3 regions of the Calderihabitans maritimus genome follow, and region 1 is predicted to be linked to each of the others. Evidence: riboswitches for the same ligand, from Rfam matches in the RefSeq annotation. Region 1 holds a riboswitch; each other region holds the start of a gene.

Region 1 (6,279 bases):
ATCATTGACCTCTCCGCCCTTATGGCATCAGCGGAATCGGGATGATTAATTTTATTTACAATATTCATAATTTCCTCATCATTTTCCCGTATCTCGACACCGATGGCTCCCTGCCCTACCGCCGGCAGGCATATATCGTAGGGAATGCTTTCACTGATCTTGTCTTCCCATCCCATTCGTTTAACACCGGCTGCCGCCAGGACGATGCCATCGAGGTCCAGCCTTTCCAGCTTGGCCATGCGGGTGTTCAAATTGCCCCGCAAATCCTCTATCTGCAGGTCGCGCCGGAAGTGAAGCAACTGAGCCCTGCGCCGCAGGCTGCTGGTCCCCACGCGGGCACCTTGCGGTAAAGTAGCTAAAGTATAGCCCTTGTGGGAAATTAATACGTCGAACGGTTCGGCTCTTTCACATATTGCTCCGATAACCAGTCCTTCCGGCAGCGTAGTCGGGAGGTCCTTCATGCTGTGAACCGCCAGGTCAATATCCCGGTTCAGCAGCGCAACCTCCAGTTCTTTGGTAAACAATCCTTTATCGCCGATCTTGGCCAGGGCAACATCTAAAATTTTGTCTCCCTGAGTCTTGATATGTTTGACACGGAAGGTGTATTCCGGGTTCAGCTTTTGGAGCTTGTCTAAAACCCAATGGGTCTGCCACAACGCCAGAGCGCTATCCCTGGTCCCGATTACTATTTCTTTTGCCATAACTATCCCCCAAATCTAATTCCTCTGCTGAGTGTTTATTCCGACCGGTTTTTGGCCGATTTTCTTTTCTTTTGGGCGCTGTCCTTCCACCTCCAGATTAAAGAGGTTTTGGAGGATCTCCGCATAGAGATGCCCTTGCTTGGTGGTGGCTCTTTCTTTCAGGTTAATAATAGGATCATGTAAGAGCTGGTTTACAATAGAGTTGGCCATTGAGCTGATGACTTTCTTTTCCCTTTCCGTCACGGGAGCCAAGCGGTTCAAGGCACGGGTAAGTTCCGCTTCCTTAATCCGGTTGGCTTTTTCCTTGAGAGCCACAATAGTTGGTACTACGAACAGGGAACCCAACCACTTGAAAAAGCTTTCGATCTCTTCCTCAATAATCTTTTCTGCTTTCTCCGCCGCTTTCCTTCTCTGCTCCAGGTTGCGGTCCACCACGTTCTTCAAACCGTCGATGTCGTACAGGGTAACCCCTTCAATCCCCCCAACCTCCGGCTCAATATCCCGGGGTACCGCAATATCAATTAAAAACATGGGTTGTCCCTCTCGTTCTCTCATGACTCTAGCTATGTCGTCTCGCTTAATTATATAATGAGTTGCGGCGGTACAGCTCACAACTACATCGGCTTCTTTCATCCGCTCCAACAGTTGGGAGAATTCAACGGCTTCCCCCTGGAACCGTTCAGGCAGGCGAACGGCTCTTTCATAAGATCGGTTGGCCACCAGAATGCGGGATATCCCGTTGGCTACCAGGTGTTTTACCGTCAACTCACCCATTTCGCCAGCGCCAACAATCAGAGCGGTCAGGCCGGATAAATCCTCTAACTGTTGCCGTACCAACTCTACTGCCGTATAACTGATGGAAACAGGGTTCTGGTCAATTTTGGTTTCCGTCCTTACCCGCTTACCCACCGTGATAGCCTGCTGGAAGAAAGTGTTAAGCACACCGTTAGTAGCTGAATGGTCACATGCTATCTGGTAGGCATCTCTGACCTGCCCCAGTATCTCCGTCTCACCCAAAACCATGGAATCCAGTCCCGATGCCACCCGAAAAAGGTGCCGGACCGCGTCATAAAGGGTATGGGTGTAGAGAAACTCCCGCAGTTCAGTCAGGGGCATGTTACATCGCCGGCTCAGGAATGTGTGCAGGCTGGCCAAGCCGGCCTCTACGTCCGTTGTAGCCGCATACAGCTCCGTCCGGTTGCACGTAGACAGAATCACGCAGCCCTCAATCTGCGGCTGTTCTTTTAATTCTGCCAGTGCCTCCGGTAAGCTTTCTTCCGAAAAGGCCAGTTTCTCCCGCACCTCCACAGGAGCCGTTTTGTGATTTAAACCTACCGTAAGGATAAACATCTACTTATCCGCTCCCTTATCATTTTTTTGTTCCCCTGCTTGATCAATTCCAGCAGGTCACTCTCTACCAGACAGCGAAAAACTTCTTTCCTCTTAAGGGGGTCCTGACAGGCCTTCAGAACCTCATCTCGCACTTCTCCCAGCAGGTCGGTAAGCTCGGCGTACTCCGGGCCAAACTCTTCTTCCAGCTTTTTTTTGATTTTTCCGGCCAGGTACGGACTTTTACCCCCGGTGGACACGGCAATGGCCAGCGAACCCCGACGCAATACGGCCGGAACTATAAATGTACACAAAGCGGGAGCGTCTACTACATTCACCGGTATGTCTCGCGCATGGCATTCCCGGGCTACCTGCTCGTTAACGCTTTTGTCACCGGTAGCGCTGACCACCAGGAAATACCCTTCCACATCTCCGGCCTGGTAGGGTCGCGCCAGATACTGGATGGCGCCACGGCGGGCCAGCTCTTCCAGTCCACCGGTCAGCTGGGGACTGATTACGGTAACCGCCGCCCCGGCCCTCAGCAAATCTCTAACTTTTCGTTCCGCAACCTTTCCCCCGCCCACCACCAGGCAAGGTCTCCGGGAAAGGTCAAAAAAGACCGGGTAATAACTGGTCATCCTATCATCCTAACTCGGGAAATAATGTCCCTCTAATTATAACATTATCTCTTTAGAATATTAACCCGGTTTGAGAAAGTTGTAACAAGCAATCGGTTAACTTATTCGAGATTTGTCAGGCATTTCCTGCTTCCAGTCTAAAAATGTTTTCTATTCCCAAATTTGAATCCTTCCGTTACCGGTATCAGCAATAAATATCTTACCCTCCCGGACAAAAATCCCCATCGGGAATTTTAAGTCCCTACCAAAGCTGAATATTTCCTCTCCCTTAAGATTAAAAACGCGGATCACTCCCGCCAAAGCGTCCACCGCCATGACTCTGCCTAATTCATCCACAGCTACTCCGCGCAAAGCGACAAAAGGTCGACCACCGTTTGCGGTTCCGTCAACCGTAAATTTCACCTTCCCTCGGGCGTCAAACACCTGAATGCGCCGGTTGCCCGCATCCGTTACCCATAACCTTCCTTGCGTGTCTACCGCTATCCCGTGGGGATACTGTAATATCCCTGGCTCCCCTGCTTTCTTTCCCAAGCTTTTGAGCACCCGGTTCTTCTCGTCCAGGATAACGACGCGGTGCCCTTTCAGGTCCGATAAAATTGTCTGACCCTTGCCGTCTATCACTACGGCTCCCGGCCGCACCGTACCCAGCTTATCTTTTACCACTACTTCCCGGGCTTTTTCGGAAAAACCCAGCTCAAAAACAACCTCTCTCCCGGCATCCGCGACCAGGATATTGTCCCCCCGCTTCACTATACCGTATAGATAGCTGTCGCTCGATCTTCCCGGTGGCGTGAAACTACGCATGTGTTCACCGGAGGCGCTAAAAACCTCCACTCTGCCCCTGCCCGCATCCGAGACATATACATTCCCGACTTCGTCCACGTAAACGCCTACCGGTCGAATAAGCCTGTACTCCCCGTGCCCGCCAATACTTCCCCGGTATTGAGGCACACGGTTGAACGCCTCTTGCTTCTCTTCATTCTGCCTCCGCCTCTCCAACCCTGCTTCCATCTTTACCAAGCCTGCGTAAATATAGGAGATTACGGCGGTTAGAATAAGCAATCCCAGCACTGCTATCAGCCAAATACGATCTCCTTTTTTCACCGTTTCTCCCCCAAAAAGGGAGCAACTGCCCGCGGCAGTTGCTCGTTAAGTTTAATATACGTTACGGTAGACGCTATTTGTTTCATCATGGTTCACGTCGTGACAGCTCAGAAAACAAGCACCGCCCTCAATGCTATTGTAATTGTGCTTGTAAGTGGGGTCATCATAAATATATGCTGAAACCGTACCGGCGGGAAATCCTACCAGGTGCTTCTCATAGGGGTTTTCCGCCGTAAGAGGTCCATGCGGGCGGTGGCATTCACGGCAGACAGCCGTGCCCTTACTGGTATCGTCCAGATGTAACTCGTGGAGGTTGCGGTTGTACTGGTCGTCATAGAAACCGCTGCCTGACCCCAAAATTTCCGTCTCAGTATGACAGTTGCTCCGGAAACAGGTCTTAAAATCATTAGCGTCGAAGTACACGCTACGGTTAACACTCGCATTCATATCATAGGAAGCAATAAGATACTTTTCTTCCGGGCCGCCGTGAGGATCATGACAGGAACTGCATTCGTAACTTTCATGCGCATTGATATAAGTATCCTCGTACACACTCTTCCCTTCCCAGCCGCTCCCTGAGCTGGCTGAATGGCAATCGTAACACAGAGTGCGGTCGTTATCCAAATATAACAAATAAGGATACTGGCTGCCGTGCTGCTCGTGACAACCGTTACAACTAATACCGGTACCTGAAACCGGTTCCAAACTGCCAGCATCGTGACCACTACCGTCCTGAGGATAATAGGTTTCTTCGGCCGGGTGGCAGGACCAGCAAAACTTTTCCCCTCCTCCCTGGTAATACACCGTCTCGTTCACACTGGCCTGTAGAATCCTGGGGGAGCTGACTGGAGTGAGGTGAGGATTATGACAGTTATTGCAACTGATAACTTGTTCCGGAACGGGATGGCGGTACGTTTTGGAAAACTCATCATATACCTGGTCATAAACACTCTGTCCCACTGTGCTGTGGCAGACGTAACAAAGGTCGGTTACCGAACTTTCGTTAATTAGCTTTTCCCCTTCCGCCCCGTGACTGGTATGGCACTGAGCGCAAAACTGCGTATCGGATGTATAGCTGCCGTGGGGTTCAGGATAATACTGCCCAAACCCCGTAGAAATGCGTAATAAACTCCCCAAAGCCATTAATACCAGAACCGTTAGAGTCAGCCGCCCTGCCCGAACGGTGCCTCTCAAATCTATCATCATGACATCACTCGCCCTGTTACGAAGGTTATTCATCCTTGAAAACACTACTTCTTATTACATGCAGACACCCCGATAGTCCCTCCGCAACAGGTGATTGCTTCTACCGGTGCTGCCGTCGTCGTACGGTTCTCGCCGTCGCGGGTAAGCTTCTGACACCCATGACTTGGTAGCACCAGCACCTCGAGCACCCTGCTACGGCAGAACAACCGGGGTGCATGCGAGAGCTGCCATAACAAGCAGTTGGCCCGCCGTAAAAAAAAGCTACCCCATCCGAGATAGCCCTCTTCTATCCGTGGCAGCTGGCTGTCATAGCCCTACGGCCTTAGACCCTGTAGCTTTGCGTCCCTGCCTTTCGACAGGTTTGCCCTTAGCACAATATTATTAATTTTTTAATCTTCTTTACATAATAATAATTAAATTTGCTATTAATTTCAAGTATTTTCTCAACAATTTTCAACGATTTTTTCTCTTTTCACCAGGAACTTCCTTATTAATCCAAAAGTTTAAGCAGATCCCGAACCATTTTGGGCATCCTGCCTAGACTGAGCACATGCTTCTGCAGAAAGGAATTGTCCATAATGGCACGCATACACTGAATGGCATAGCGGCGCTTGAACTCATTTTTCAAAGAGGTCCATTCCGGAATTTTACCAAAGTAAAATGAACGGTAACATTCCAAAACCTTTTGAAACAACTCGTCGGTAGTCATAGCCTCAGGCTTAATTACCGGTTCAACCAGGTTGTACTTAGCATAATCATAAGTAGCCACGTAGTTCTTTACCTCCTCATACATATCAGCATAGGGCCAGGGAGCAAGCAGCAGAAAATGGGCAAAATCGGGGTTGTAGGCCTTGGCCATGGCCAGCGTCTGCTTGATACTTTCCGGTGTTTCATCAGGTGTCCCTAAAACAAACGATGTCTCCGAAACTATCCCCGCCCGGTGGATAATGTCCAGCGCTCTTTTGGAATCACTTTCCTGAATGCCCTTGCTAAACTTATCCAGAATACCCTGGCTGGTAGCTTCAATCCCCACGTAAATATGAATAATGCCTGCCCGCCGGTATTTGTCTATAATGTCTTCATCCCGAATGATATCATCTACCCGGGTTTCAATGAGAAACAGAGCGTTCAATTTCTTAGAAATCAAACCGTCCAGGATGTTCTCCCAGCGTTCCCGGTCCGCTGTAGGATACTCATCGGCGATAAAAAAAATGTCTACCCCATACTCTTTCACCAGGTATTCAATTTCGGTCAGTACATTCCCAGGGCTGCGAGCTCGCCAGGTCTGCCGCCAAAATTTT
Region 2 (6,279 bases), on a different contig from region 1:
GAACATACTTCCGTGCCTGCCTTAGAAGCCGTTACCGTACCTGCAGCGGTAGCCCACCGCGCTACTTCTTCCAATAATTTATTTTCCAGGAAGGCATAAGTCATAGCAGCAACCATCGAATCTCCCGCTCCGACAGTACTCTGCGGAGTAATTGGGAAAGGTGTTACGCGATAAGCTTCTTTTTTGTCCAGAACGATCGATCCCTTGCTGCCCATGGAAACAACAACAACCGTAACCCCTTCATGAATCAGCTCTTGGCCGGCGGTAACAATGTCCTGTTCGGTTGGCAGCGAACGTCCTACTAACTGTTCAAGCTCATGGATGTTGGGTTTCACCGCAAAAGGGCGTGCTTTAATGCCTTCCTTTAGTGCCTTTCCGTCGGCATCCAAGATTGATTTTACATTTTTCCCCTTGGCAAGGGTGATGTAATCTTTATAAATATCTTCTGGAACTCCACGCGGCAAGCTTCCCCCAAGTATAAGAAAGGAAGCATCCTGTAGAAGGTTAGATAATTTCTCCCGAAATTTAGTTAAATCTTCGGCTGATACTTCAAAACCAGGTTCATTAATTTCAGTTGTCAATTTCGTTTGGTTATCAACAATTTTTAAATTGGTACGAGTTACCCCCTGAACTTCCACAAACTCTGTTTTTATCCCTAGGTCTTTTAAACTTTTTTGAATAACCCCCCCTTGAGAATTCCCGATAAATCCGGTAGCAATTACATCAATAGCAAACTTCTTTAGTACCTTTGCTACATTAACACCTTTTCCACCGGGATCTAGGCGCATCTGTTCGACACGGTTTAGCCCCCCTACATCCAATCGAGGAATGATGATCGTTTTGTCCAGCGCCGGGTTAAGCGTGACGGTTACAACTTTTGGCAACATATGTTTCCTCCTATGGGTGAACAAGATGTATCCCAACACCCAATGCTTTAATTTGACTGCTAAAGTGCTCGTCTACTGCATCATCTAAAATAATTTGATTGATTTCATTAATATCGGCTATTTTGGCATGAGATATTACCCCAACTTTACTATGGTCTGTTAATAAAATAACCTGCTTTGCTATACTTATCATTTTTCTTTTTGTAGCTGCTTCTATTAAATTAGGAGTTGTCAGACCTGCTTCTACATCTATTCCGTTTGTAGCTAAAAACAATTTGTCAACACGAATCATGCTTAAGGCTTGTTCAGCTATAGGCCCGACCATCGCAAGAGTTTCTTTTCTTAGTATGCCGCCTACTACTACCAGTTCAATCCCCGGGTGAGTAAGTAATTCTTGGATAATATTAACAGCATTTGTTACAACGGTTAATTTTGAAAAAGATTTTAATTCTTTGGCCAACTCAAAGGTGGTTGTACCGGCATCCAGTAAAATCGTGTCTCCCTCTTCGATCAGTTCCACCGCTTTTTTAGCAACTGCACGCTTTTCTTTTAGAAAAGTTACTTCTTTTTCACCAAGGGTAGGCTCAAAATTTACGCTTTGTAAAGATAAAGCACCGCCGTGTGTTCGTTTTATGAGCCTGGCTTCTTTCAGTTCTTTAAGATCACGACGAATTGTCGATTCGGAGACCTGTACAACTTCCGTGAGCTCCTGTACGGAAGCCCTCCCATGATTTTGGATATAATCCAAAATAATTTTTTTTCGCTCTTCACTGTACAATGACACCTACTCACCCCTTTCCTTTCGTATTTGATGCACATTATTGACTGTTTTTGATTTTTTTTGATTGTTTATAATTAATAATAGCTGATCGTTTCAAAAATTTCAATAAGATTTTTAAAAATTTCAATAAAATTTTTTATATACTTTTACCCATACCATAAAATGGTATGGCCGTAATTTTAATAAGTAACGGAAGGGGAATAGCCCCCGAGAAAGAAAAGAGACCTCACCCGAAAAACCCCATAAAACAAATCGAAAGGAGTTGAGGTCTCATGTTAAATATTCGTCACCAGGAAGGGGAAGAAAAAAGGGCGGCGGTTTTTAAAGATGGCGAAGCTCCCGCTGGAAAAGAAGTAGCCCTGAAGCTATGCATCGAAGCCGATGGGGTAATGATTCGTCTACAAAGGGCAAAGGAAAAGAGAGGGGAAATCAAAACCGCATGAGGTCGGGTAATACCGAAAACATGCGATCAATACTCAAAATTTTTTCGACAACCCGGCTACCATAGTTTATAGCTTAGGCCCGTGGCTTTGCGTCCTTGTCTTTCGACAAGTTTGCCTTTATCCGGTTAAGTTGAATAGGCGGAACATTGTAGATACACCAACAAACAGCTACCGCCCTGTGGACTGGGCAGTAGCTGTTCGCCAGCCAGTGGTATGGGTCACGCAATTTCTGCCGGTACTGCCTTCCCCTGCCTTAAAGAACGCCGCACGTCAATTATCCGCTGGTTACGGGATCCCCGGAAGGGTAAATTCAAGTCCCTTTCCGCCAGGATAAAAGGCCCGTCCACCAACCAGTCGCTAACCTGCAAAAGTTCCCCAAAATATGGGTTGATCTCCGCGAGGGCCAGGATCTCTTCGAAAGTGTAACCGGTATAAGTAACAATATCTTTGCCCAGTTCTTTGATCCGGCGCCCTAAAAGGCTGAAGGCTTCCGCCTGGTAGAAAGGCTCCCCGCCCGAAAAGGTGACCCCTCGGATAAACCGTGACTGGCGCACCTGCTCAACAATTTCTTCTACCGTCGTCTCCTGTCCGCCCAAGGGGTCGTGGGTTTCGGGATTGTGGCATCCGGGGCAGCAATGGGGACACCCCTGAGCAAAAATCACCAGCCGAATACCCGGACCGTCTACCACACTTTCCCTCACGATCCCGGCAATTCTCAGTTTCATATTACCCGCTCCTTAAGTTTACGTTTACATATGCGGCCTACGATCTCTCAACTCAGCCCGTTTGGCATCATTAAACCTGTCCACCGTGCTGAAATATCCGGTTATGCGTCTTACCCGCTTGATATCCGGGGAACCGCATGCCGGGCAGCTATCTTCGTTAATTACACCCAGCTGGCTGCAACCGTTACAAAAATCAATGGGGAAGTTAATTCCTGCGTAACCCATATCGCATTCTTTCATATGACGTAATATGGTTTCCACTGCCTCCAGGTTGTGAAGAGGTGGCGAGGCCAGCTCCACATAACTGATATGTCCTGCATTGGTATACTTATGGTAAGGCCCTTCTATAGAAATTTTATCAAACATGCTTATAGGAAAGCTGACCGGTACATGGAAAGAATTGGTGTAATATTCTTTATCTGTAACTCCGGGGATTTCACCATATTCTTCCCGGTCCATGCTTACAAATCTCCCCGAGAGGCCTTCCGCAGGAGTAGCCAAAAGGGTGTAGTTAAGATTGTACTCCTCGGCAGCTTCATCTACCTTCTTGCGCATGTAAGCCACAATTTCCAGGCCGAGTTTCTGGGCTTCCTCGGACTCCCCGTGGTGTTTGCCGGTCAGCGCGGTTAGCGTTTCCGCCAGCCCGATAAATCCGACAGAAAGAGTACCATGCTTAATGGCTTCCTCTATGTAGTCATCCATCCCCAGGTGTTCGGAATCCAAGTATAACCCCTGTCCCATTAGAAAAGGCATGTCTTTTACCTTTAACTTCGCCTGGACACCGTAACGGTGATACAACTGACGGACCGCCACATCCAGCATCTTGTCCAGGTATTGGTAAAACTTATCCACGTTGCCTTTAGCTCTGATGGCCAGACGCGGCAAATTAATCGAGGTAAAAGACAGATTACCTCGCCGTTCTGTAACTTCAGGACCCCGGCGGTTCGCAATTACCCGGGTACGGCATCCCATATAGGCTACTTCCGTTCCATAAGGGCTGTTAAAAGAAGAATCCATAAAACTGAAGGTGGGATTCATGCGCCGGGCTGCCACCCTTATGGCCAGTTGGAACAGGTCATAATTAGGGTCACCGGGATTGAAATTAACCCCTTCTTTAACCCGGAAAATAATATTAGGGAAAATAGGATTTTCTCCGCGCCCCAGGCCGGCTTCATAAGCCAGGAGCAAGTTACGAGTAACCTTCCGGCCCGCTTCTGAAGTATCGGCTCCCAGGTTAATGTTGCTGAAAGGCACCTGAGCCCCTGCCCGGCTATGCATAGAATTAAGATTATAAATAAGGGCTTCCATAGCCTGGTAGGTTTCTTCCTCAGAAGCATTCTCTACATAAGGGGCAAGGTCACGGTCAAAAAAGGGAAAAGATTGGCCACCATGCATATCATTTTGGGAACTCTGCAGGATGATAGCAGCTAAAGCGGTAGCAGAGGTAGGACGTTTAGGCGGTCTTATGTACCCGTGACCGTTATTAAACCCTTCTCTCAACAGTTTACCCAGAGGAATCTGGATACATGTAAGGGTCTTTCCGTAAAAGTCCAGGTCATGAATATGGATATCTCCCGACCGGTGAGCCGTAGCAAATTCTTCCGGAATGAACCGGTTTAAATAGAAAGTTTTGCTGGCTGCGCTGGCTATTTGAAGCATCTTGGCCGACGGAGAGTTCCCAATATTGGCATTTTCCCGGTTAGTTTCTATTAAAATCTGCTGCACCGCTTCCATGAGGTCAGATTTGGCTTCCCGAATACGGGTACGCTTGTCCCGGTAAAGTATGTACGCCTTTGCAGTCTTGGCATGACCGTGCTCTATAAGAACCTTTTCCACCACATCCTGAACATCTTCTACACCAAAAATATCTCCGTTGAACCTTTGTTTCAACATTTTCAGTACTTCAACCGTAAGTTCAACCGCCGTTTGCCGGTCTTCCCCTCCTACAGCCTTGGCAGCGGCAAAGATGGCATCGGTAATTTTTGCATCATTGAATGGAACTATACGGCCATCCCTTTTTCTGATGTGAGTAAACATACTTCAGACCTCCTCCTAAGATTTATTGTTCTTCAGAAGATTTTCCAATTCTTGCATAAAAGTTTGCAGGTCCTTAAACTGACGGTACACAGAAGCAAATCGAACATAAGCCACCTCATCAATTTTCCGCAACCGCTCCATCACCATTTCTCCTATCTGCTTGCTACTAACTTCCCGTTCCATAGTATTCAGCAGCTCTTTCTCGATCTCATTTACCATATGCTCTATCTGACTGGTAGATACCGGGCGCTTTTCGCAAGCCTTCATAATCCCTACCTGTAATTTTTCGGGATTAAAAACCTCCCTCCGTCCGTCTTTTTTAACTACTACCAGAGGAAGGTCCTCTATCTTTTCGTAAGTAGTGAACCTTTTACCACAATCGAGGCACTCTCTCCTACGGCGAATAGAGTTCCTTTCCTCGGAAGGACGGGAATCCAACACTTTAGAATCGCTGTACCCGCAAAAAGGACAACGCATAGTTTCAGCTCCCCGGCGACATAAATTTTTACCGGAAACCGTCAAATATTAATTAACCTCAATATATTGTGTTTATTTTTATTATACAACACAATATATGGTAAGTCAATGTAAATTCGGTAATTCTTAACAAAAAAGCCTTCCCTTTTTGGAAAGGCTTTTATCCCATCTCTTGTTCTTTAGGTTCAGGCGCGGTAAAATCCTTTATTTCCACTAAAATAACATCCACTCCAATCTTTTTAATCTTTGACCAGTCTATACGAATGTCATCGTTCCTTCCAAACAATCCCAAGAAACGGCTTTGGCCGGGTAAAATCAACGCTTTTACCCTACCTTTTTCCAAGTCCACATCTATATCTTTTATATATCCCAGGCGACGTCCGTCGACCACATTAATCACATCCCGCATCCGCAAATCGGAAACCTTGAGCAACAGCCCCACCTCCTTGGCCATTCTATCACTATTATATGAATACAGCGGGCCAGATGTGCATAAAAATAAGGGACTCTTTGGAAGAGTCCCATTAATCGGAAGGTTTTTTCCCCAATTGCATTACCGCATCGTGGGATCGTTTAAATATTTCCCAGATTTTAATTTTCCATTCTACCTGCAATTCCCTACCTTCCTGCTCCGGTATCCAATCTCCACCAGCCAAGGCAGGGGTCGACAGTTCCCCACCCGTTCCCCGAGCCAGATTGTTTGAAATGTCCACGAAACACAGGGGAGGAAATAGAACGCACCACCAGTTTTCCCCTTTTCCTTCTCCGATAACTACTCTCACCGCTTCGTACCGGCCGGCTGGAAGTACAAAGCTTCCGTAGGACTTAGTAGGGAAATCAAAATACCCCCACCGGGCGGTAACTGGATAGTCCTTGCCGGCTGTCCTTATGGTACGAGCAGCAATTTGCTCCATGGCTGCCAGATTAGC
Region 3 (6,279 bases), on a different contig from region 1:
TGGTGGTCATCGCATCGAAACTGTCCGCCACCGCCATTATACGAGCATGTAAGGGAATCTCTTTCCCTTTGAGCCCCTGAGGATAACCCTTTCCGTCATAACGCTCATGGTGGTGTAGTACGGCAGGGATAACGGAACGGAGAGAACGAATTGGCTTGATAATCTCCGCCCCGATTACCGGATGTTTTTTCACCAGGTCGAACTCTTCCTCGGTCAGTTTGCCTTTTTTCTTAAGCAGCATATTGGGGACATATACCTTTCCCAAATCATGGAGGAGCGCCCCGTAGCCTATGATTTTGATCTCTTCTTCGGGAAGACCCAGTTTACGGGCAATCATTAGGGCGTACCTCAATACCCGCTGGGTATGCCCGTAGGTGTAACGGTCCTTGGCGTTGACTAGCGAAAGCAGAGTCTTAACGGTGGTAATAAAATCTTTTTCCGAAGCGAGCAGCCCTTTTTCCAGTTCTTTAATAACCGGAAAATAGATAGCATATTTGTCCAACTGCTGATGCTTGACATTTTCCAGAGCTTCCTCCGCATGTTTTAAAAGCTCCTGGCTGCTTTCCCCGTGATCAGGGGAAACGGCAACTCCTACCGAAACCGTTATTATGCCTCCGGGAAGTTGCTCTAGACATCCAAAAGGACAACTCTCAATTTCCGCCGCTAAACGGCTGCCTAACGCTCTCGCTTCCTCCAAAGAGTCGCACGGGGCAATGATGCCTAGTTCATCGGCGCCGTAACGGCAGACTACATCGCCCCGTCGTAAGTTTTGTCTTACGACCTCCGAGACGCTTTTGAGCAACTGATCACCTTGACGGTAGCCCATAGTTTGATTAAACAATTTAAAATTATCTATATCAAGCAAGATAACTGCCGTTTTTCGATTATTATTTCCGTCGGCAAGTTTTTCTTCCAGATAGTCGACGAACCAACGGTGCCGGGGCAGACCGGTTAAAGGGTCTGAATGCGGCCACCAATCCGTTGCCCGGTGGGCAGATTCCCGCTCCGTTGTTCGAACGGAAACAGCTTTGACCCATAAAGCAGCAGCATTAAGCACAAAAATCACAAGGGAAATAAGCAAAATAATTTCCTCCCGCTGGTTCCAGCTTTCACCGCTGTGAGATTTTACTATAATAAAGCCGGTGCCCGCGAGCAGGAGGGTAACCGCCGTAACCCCAATACTGAGCGAGTGATATAAATCTGCTAAATTCCTTCTTTTCCTCGCCAAGGTCCTTCCATCCTTTCGTTCCTTTTAGACCACTTTCAAGCTTCTTTCCACTTGGTCTTCTCCTCTTTCCATGAAACATTTGATAAACGCTTCCACAATTCGGGGGTCAAACTGGGTCCCGGCACAACGTTTCAACTCTTCAATGGCTTTTTCATTAGACATACCTTTACGGTAACTACGGTCAGAAGTCATGGCCTCGAAGGCATCGACCACGGCTATTATCCGGGCCCCCAGCGGGATCTCCGTACCTTTCAACCTCTTGGGATAACCCTTTCCGTCGTAACGCTCGTGGTGGTGGAGAACACTGGGGACCACCGCCTGCAGGGAGGGAACCCGCGATAGTATTTCCGCGCCGATGATAGGGTGCTGCTGTACCTGGTACCATTCAGAAGCGGTAAGCCTGTCCGTTTTATTGAGTATACTTTCCGGCACACCTATCTTTCCGATGTCATGCAACAACGCAGCCCAGTACACGTTATCAATTTCCTCCGGCCGCAATTTCATAAAACGGGCTACCCATCGAGCCAGGTGAGCTACTTTCCTCGAGTGGCCTTCCAGGTACTTGTCTTTCGCTTCAATGGCCTCCACGAGAGCCATGGTTACATCTTCTGTAACCTGGGCCAACTGTGAGTTAAGTTCTTCCAGACGGCTTTTTTCCTTCTCCCATCGCGCAGCATTCTTTTTCATTTTGTAACCGGCTACAATAACGGCAGCATATACGGCTGACATCATGGAATAACGGACCAGTATTTCCTGCCCTGTGTGTACGTAAGGGTCAAAAACAATTCCGTAAACGATTGCCATCATGAGCAAACCGGCTACCATAATTTCCGAAGCCAATCTACTGGCCAGCAGAAGCGGCAAAGCATACATTGCCGCCAGAGAAGTGTGAGGAAACACTACGGCATCCAGTTCAAAAATCAGTAAAAACAGAAGCAACACCCCGGTCTCCTTGCGCAGGGAAACCAGTCGATGCAAAATCCGTCTTTTTTTCATGGCTCTCCCCCTTTCCCTGCCCACCGGCTATTCCGGCTGTTTTTTTAAAAAAAAGGCTACCCTGCCGGGGTAGCCTCCTTCTACCCGTGGCAGCTGGCTGTCATAGCCTTGCGGCCTTAGACCCTGTAGCTTTGCGCCCCTGCCTTTCGACAGGTTTGCCCTTAACACGAGATTTTTACTTTGAATTATTTGATTGTAATACCAAAATCCACCCCGTTAAACCAATCTTTGCGAAGCCACTTATTTAAACAAAAAGGCACCCCATATTCCGGGGTAGCCCTCTTCTACCCGTGGCAGCTGGCTGTCATAGCCTTACGGCCTTAGACCCTGTAGCTTTGCGCCCCTGCCTTTCGACAGGTTTGCCCTTGTACACAAATTTTGAGTTTTTTTGTTGTTCTTTGTCAGTAATTATACCATACTTACCATCTATTTCAAGCATTTTTGGGAAACATTTCCTCATAAAATTAATAATTTATGGTAAAATTAAAATAATTTATAACTTTAATAAAATTTCTTGTCATTTAAGTAACCCTGAACATGATCCAGCGCTTCCCCGAAACGCTGAAAGTGGACTACTTCCCTTTCTCGCAAAAACCTCAAACCGTCCTTCAGGTCCGGATCATCGGTCAAGCGGATAAGGTGCTCGTAAGTAGCTCGGGCTTTTTGCTCCGCCGCCATATCTTCATGCAGGTCGGCCACCGGGTCGCCATGGGCCTGAATATACGCCGCCGTCCACGGTACTCCGTTGGCATCACTTAAAAACAAGGCGCTGTCATGCTGAGCATAGTGAGCTCCTAAACCTGCCTCTTTCAACTTCTCCGGCGGGACCCCTTTCAGCAATTTGTATACCATGGTAGCAATAATCTCCAAATGGGCCAGTTCCTCAGTTCCGATATCGGTGAGCAATGCTTTGGCCCGGCCGGTAGGCATGGTATATCTCTGGTTAAGATATCGCAGAGCCGCGGACAGCTCGCCGTCCGGTCCACCATATTGGGTGATGAGGTATTTGGCCATCCGAACGTCACATTTGGAAACTCGAACCGGGTATTGTAGTTTTTTTTCATAAACCCACATAATATCCCCCTTTCTCAATAATCAATTTCCCAGGGCCAAGGTTCCTCAATCCAGCGCCAGGGATACTGGCTGGGAGAAAAACCGTAGACCGCCAGAGGACCGAAAATCTGCTCATACTCCCGTTTCCGGAGGTTTAACTGCTCTGTGACCCGGTTGTAATGCTCTAGCGCCCGGTTGTCTTCCGGATGAGTGTCCAGATAAAGGCTCAGGTCCACCGCGACGAACTCCAGTTCCTGAATAACCCTTAACATTTCCACCTGTTTTCTTCTCAAGGTTTCCTCACTCCATCCCTAATATTCGTAGGGTCGATACAGCTCCGGGAACAGAGTCCCTTTTTGCAAAGCTTCACCGGGACTGAAAGTCTTGGTGTACTTTTGCCAGGGCACATAGGCTTCGGCCAGCTTTATTCCCGGCGGCAATTCCATCGGAGGCTTCCAAGGATATTCCCCGGGCATACCCGGTGGATATGGATAATGGCCTTGAAAATACCCGTTCATAATATCTCTCCTTTCCCATCCATAACAGGCATATAATGCTTCAATATATACTATGAAAAAGGGATCCGAACGGTACAGACCGCTCTCATGCCCAACAGCCGTCAGAGCATAAAAAAAAGCACCCCTTCGGGTGCTGTCCTACAGGTATTTCCACGGACTTTGTGGCCGGCCATTGACCCGCACCTCAAAATGAAGATGCGGTCCGGTACTCCTACCCGTACTCCCCACGGCACCGATGCGCTGGCCTGCCCTTACCTTCTCACCTACCTTTACATATATCCGCGACAGGTGGGCATACCGGGTCTCCAGGCCGTTACCGTGATCGATGAAAATCACCTTTCCGTAGCCTCCTGCCCACCCAGCGTAAACCACCTTACCCTCAGCATAGGCATATACTCCGTTTCCATAAGAAGCTGCTATATCTACTCCCGCGTGAAATTGTCTCCTCCCGGTTATAGGGTTCCGCCGCCAGCCAAAACCGCTGCTCACCCTTTTTCCTTGAACTACTCCGTAGTTTCTACGGCCACCCCGGGAAACGGTCGTCTTGGTCCCCACCTTAACTATCTGGCTGACCGGTTCTCTGATTACCTTTTCCGCCACTACTTCCCGGTTCTGTTCCACCCCGTTAACCAGGGCTATCCGGTAGGTGACTTCCTTCTCCCCTTCCCGGCCGGGACGTATCACCCGCCGCTCCCGCCGGAACATGGTGCTGTCTTTTCGGTACTCGGTAGGAAAGGGAATTTTCTCCCTCACCGTCTTCTCCAAATTCACCACTACATCCAACAGCGGCTTTTCCGGGCTTATTACCAGCTCGTCTCCCGGATAAAGCCTCTCCGGCTTAATATCAGGATTTAAACGGGTAAGCTCGTCCACCGTAGTACCGTAGCGCCGGGCCAGGAGCCAAAGGTTGTCTCCCTTCTGCACCTTCACAACCTGGGCTTCTTTAAGAGGGGCATTGATCTTCTCCCGGGCCTCCTCCGGCGTGACAAGAGTATCTACGGAAACCTGCTCTTTTTTCACTTCCACCTGCTGTTTAAAGCCCGCTTCTTCTACCGCATCTGTTTCGTCAATACCGGTTAAATACCGGCTCTTGTACTCTTCTAAAATCCCCGTTATATCATCCTTTTTCAAAACCGCCAAATATTTCTCCCCGTCTATGTACAAAACGTAAGCTTCCGTCAGGAGTTCGACCTTCTGCCTCAGGATTTTCTCCAGGTTACCGGCCAGCGCCGCCGGTTTCAGCCGGTTAGGCTCAAAATCCAGGCTGGAAGTTAACTCTACCTCCTGCCCGAGTTTTTTCTCCGTCTGCTCCACGTAGTTCTGTAACAAGTCCTTAGCTTCACCGGGGTCCTTGACCTGACCGATTACCTCTCCGTCCAGAAGAACATCATAAGCCAGCGTTTGCTGGTGATGGTATCCAAACCCTATCAAGATTAAGGCGGCAATGGCAAGCAGAATCACAAGCGCGTGGTTTCCTTTTTTTAACTCCACCCACTTCAGCTCCTTGACATGCCAAAATTGTCCACACTATCCATTGTACCGACAATTATCGACTTTCTCAACCCTTTATTACAGTAAATTTATACCATTAAGCAGAAAATATCGAGTAGGAGGGGGCGGCTAACCCCCGTCCTCTCACACCACCGGACATGCGGGTCCGCATCCGGCGGTTCACCAAGCTTGACGGAGATAAGAATAGCGTTCGGTTAAGCTCATCAGGCCCTGGGACTACCAGTATGAGTTGCCCAGGGCTCTATTCATTGGCCCCTGTGCCATCCGCCACGGCCCTTTGCGGGTGTTGGCGAATTCATGTACTACCCTTTCAGGCAGTCCCAGTGCACGCAGTTCGCGGTACCTTGTCCGCACTCGCTTCCACTGCTTCCAGAGGCACATGCGCAGCCTCCTCCGCATCCAGCCTTCTAGGTTCTTGAAAATGCTGGGCGTTTCGGCCAGGGCCTCGCGGATCACCTTCTCCACTTCAGCAACTTCAAAGGGCTTAACCACATAATCGTACGCACCGGCTTTCATAGCTTCAACAGCATTTTTTACAGTTGCGTAAGCAGTCATCATTATTACCGGAAGGTTACTGTTGACGCGGCGTATCTCGTGTATTCCCTTCAACCCGTCCATGTCAGGCAGGCGCAAATCCAGCAAAACCACGTCTACCGGCTGTGTGCTGACGACCTCGAGGCCTGACCTGCCGTCCTGAGCACCGACCACGTCGTACCTGTGGCCAAGCGCTTCTTTAAAGAGCCAGGTCATATTCGGCTCATCATCTATCACTAAAACGGCCTGCCTTCCCGCCACAGCTCATCACCTCCTGTACTCCGCTCAAAAGAGTACCGCTTTACAGGCAGAGTAATGGTAAAGGCCGTACCCTTTCCAACCTCGCTCTCAAGCCGGATAAACCCCTGATGCTCGTCGATGATCCGCTGCACCAGGGCCAGCCCTACTCCTACACCACCCGGACGCCTCGTAAAAAAC

What was found. A riboswitch is a leader RNA that binds a small molecule or an ion and turns the genes downstream of it on or off. The one in region 1 is predicted to bind cyclic di-GMP.
Region 2: linked by a shared signal. The riboswitch ahead of KKC1_RS05790 (DeoR/GlpR family DNA-binding transcription regulator) and the one ahead of KKC1_RS12065 (cytochrome c3 family protein) in region 1 are both predicted to bind cyclic di-GMP.
Region 3: linked by a shared signal. The riboswitch ahead of KKC1_RS10015 (HD-GYP domain-containing protein) and the one ahead of KKC1_RS12065 (cytochrome c3 family protein) in region 1 are both predicted to bind cyclic di-GMP.

The regions. Positions count from the first base shown of each region.
Region 1 covers NZ_BDGJ01000164.1:40,496-46,774, reverse strand. Annotated here, with positions in the region: gene hemC (hydroxymethylbilane synthase) at 1-701, opposite strand, end outside; gene hemA (glutamyl-tRNA reductase) at 717-2,051, opposite strand; gene KKC1_RS12075 (precorrin-2 dehydrogenase/sirohydrochlorin ferrochelatase family protein) at 2,033-2,668, opposite strand; gene KKC1_RS12070 (NHL repeat-containing protein) at 2,819-3,772, opposite strand; gene KKC1_RS12065 (cytochrome c3 family protein) at 3,824-4,978, opposite strand; cyclic di-GMP riboswitch class I at 5,270-5,354, opposite strand; gene KKC1_RS12060 (B12-binding domain-containing radical SAM protein) at 5,469-6,279, opposite strand, start outside.
Region 2 covers NZ_BDGJ01000059.1:7,491-13,769, forward strand. Annotated here, with positions in the region: gene pfkB (1-phosphofructokinase) at 1-887, opposite strand, end outside; gene KKC1_RS05790 (DeoR/GlpR family DNA-binding transcription regulator) at 898-1,665, opposite strand; partial or broken gene KKC1_RS15680 (ISLre2 family transposase) at 1,950-2,102, shown strand; cyclic di-GMP riboswitch class I at 2,155-2,237, opposite strand; gene nrdG (anaerobic ribonucleoside-triphosphate reductase activating protein) at 2,330-2,836, opposite strand; gene nrdD (anaerobic ribonucleoside-triphosphate reductase) at 2,861-4,873, opposite strand; gene nrdR (transcriptional regulator NrdR) at 4,889-5,350, opposite strand; gene KKC1_RS05810 (YlmC/YmxH family sporulation protein) at 5,511-5,783, opposite strand; gene spoIIR (stage II sporulation protein R) at 5,875-6,279, opposite strand, start outside.
Region 3 covers NZ_BDGJ01000116.1:7,114-13,392, reverse strand. Annotated here, with positions in the region: gene KKC1_RS10020 (bifunctional diguanylate cyclase/phosphohydrolase) at 1-1,228, opposite strand, end outside; gene KKC1_RS10015 (HD-GYP domain-containing protein) at 1,253-2,224, opposite strand; cyclic di-GMP riboswitch class I at 2,310-2,394, opposite strand; cyclic di-GMP riboswitch class I at 2,514-2,598, opposite strand; gene KKC1_RS10010 (manganese catalase family protein) at 2,726-3,298, opposite strand; gene KKC1_RS10005 (spore coat protein CotJB) at 3,313-3,549, opposite strand; gene KKC1_RS10000 (spore coat associated protein CotJA) at 3,589-3,795, opposite strand; gene KKC1_RS17070 (peptidoglycan DD-metalloendopeptidase family protein) at 3,934-5,286, opposite strand; partial or broken gene KKC1_RS17550 (group II intron maturase-specific domain-containing protein) at 5,467-5,751, opposite strand; partial or broken gene KKC1_RS17545 (response regulator) at 5,818-6,057, opposite strand; gene KKC1_RS09985 (molybdopterin-dependent oxidoreductase) at 6,078-6,279, opposite strand, start outside.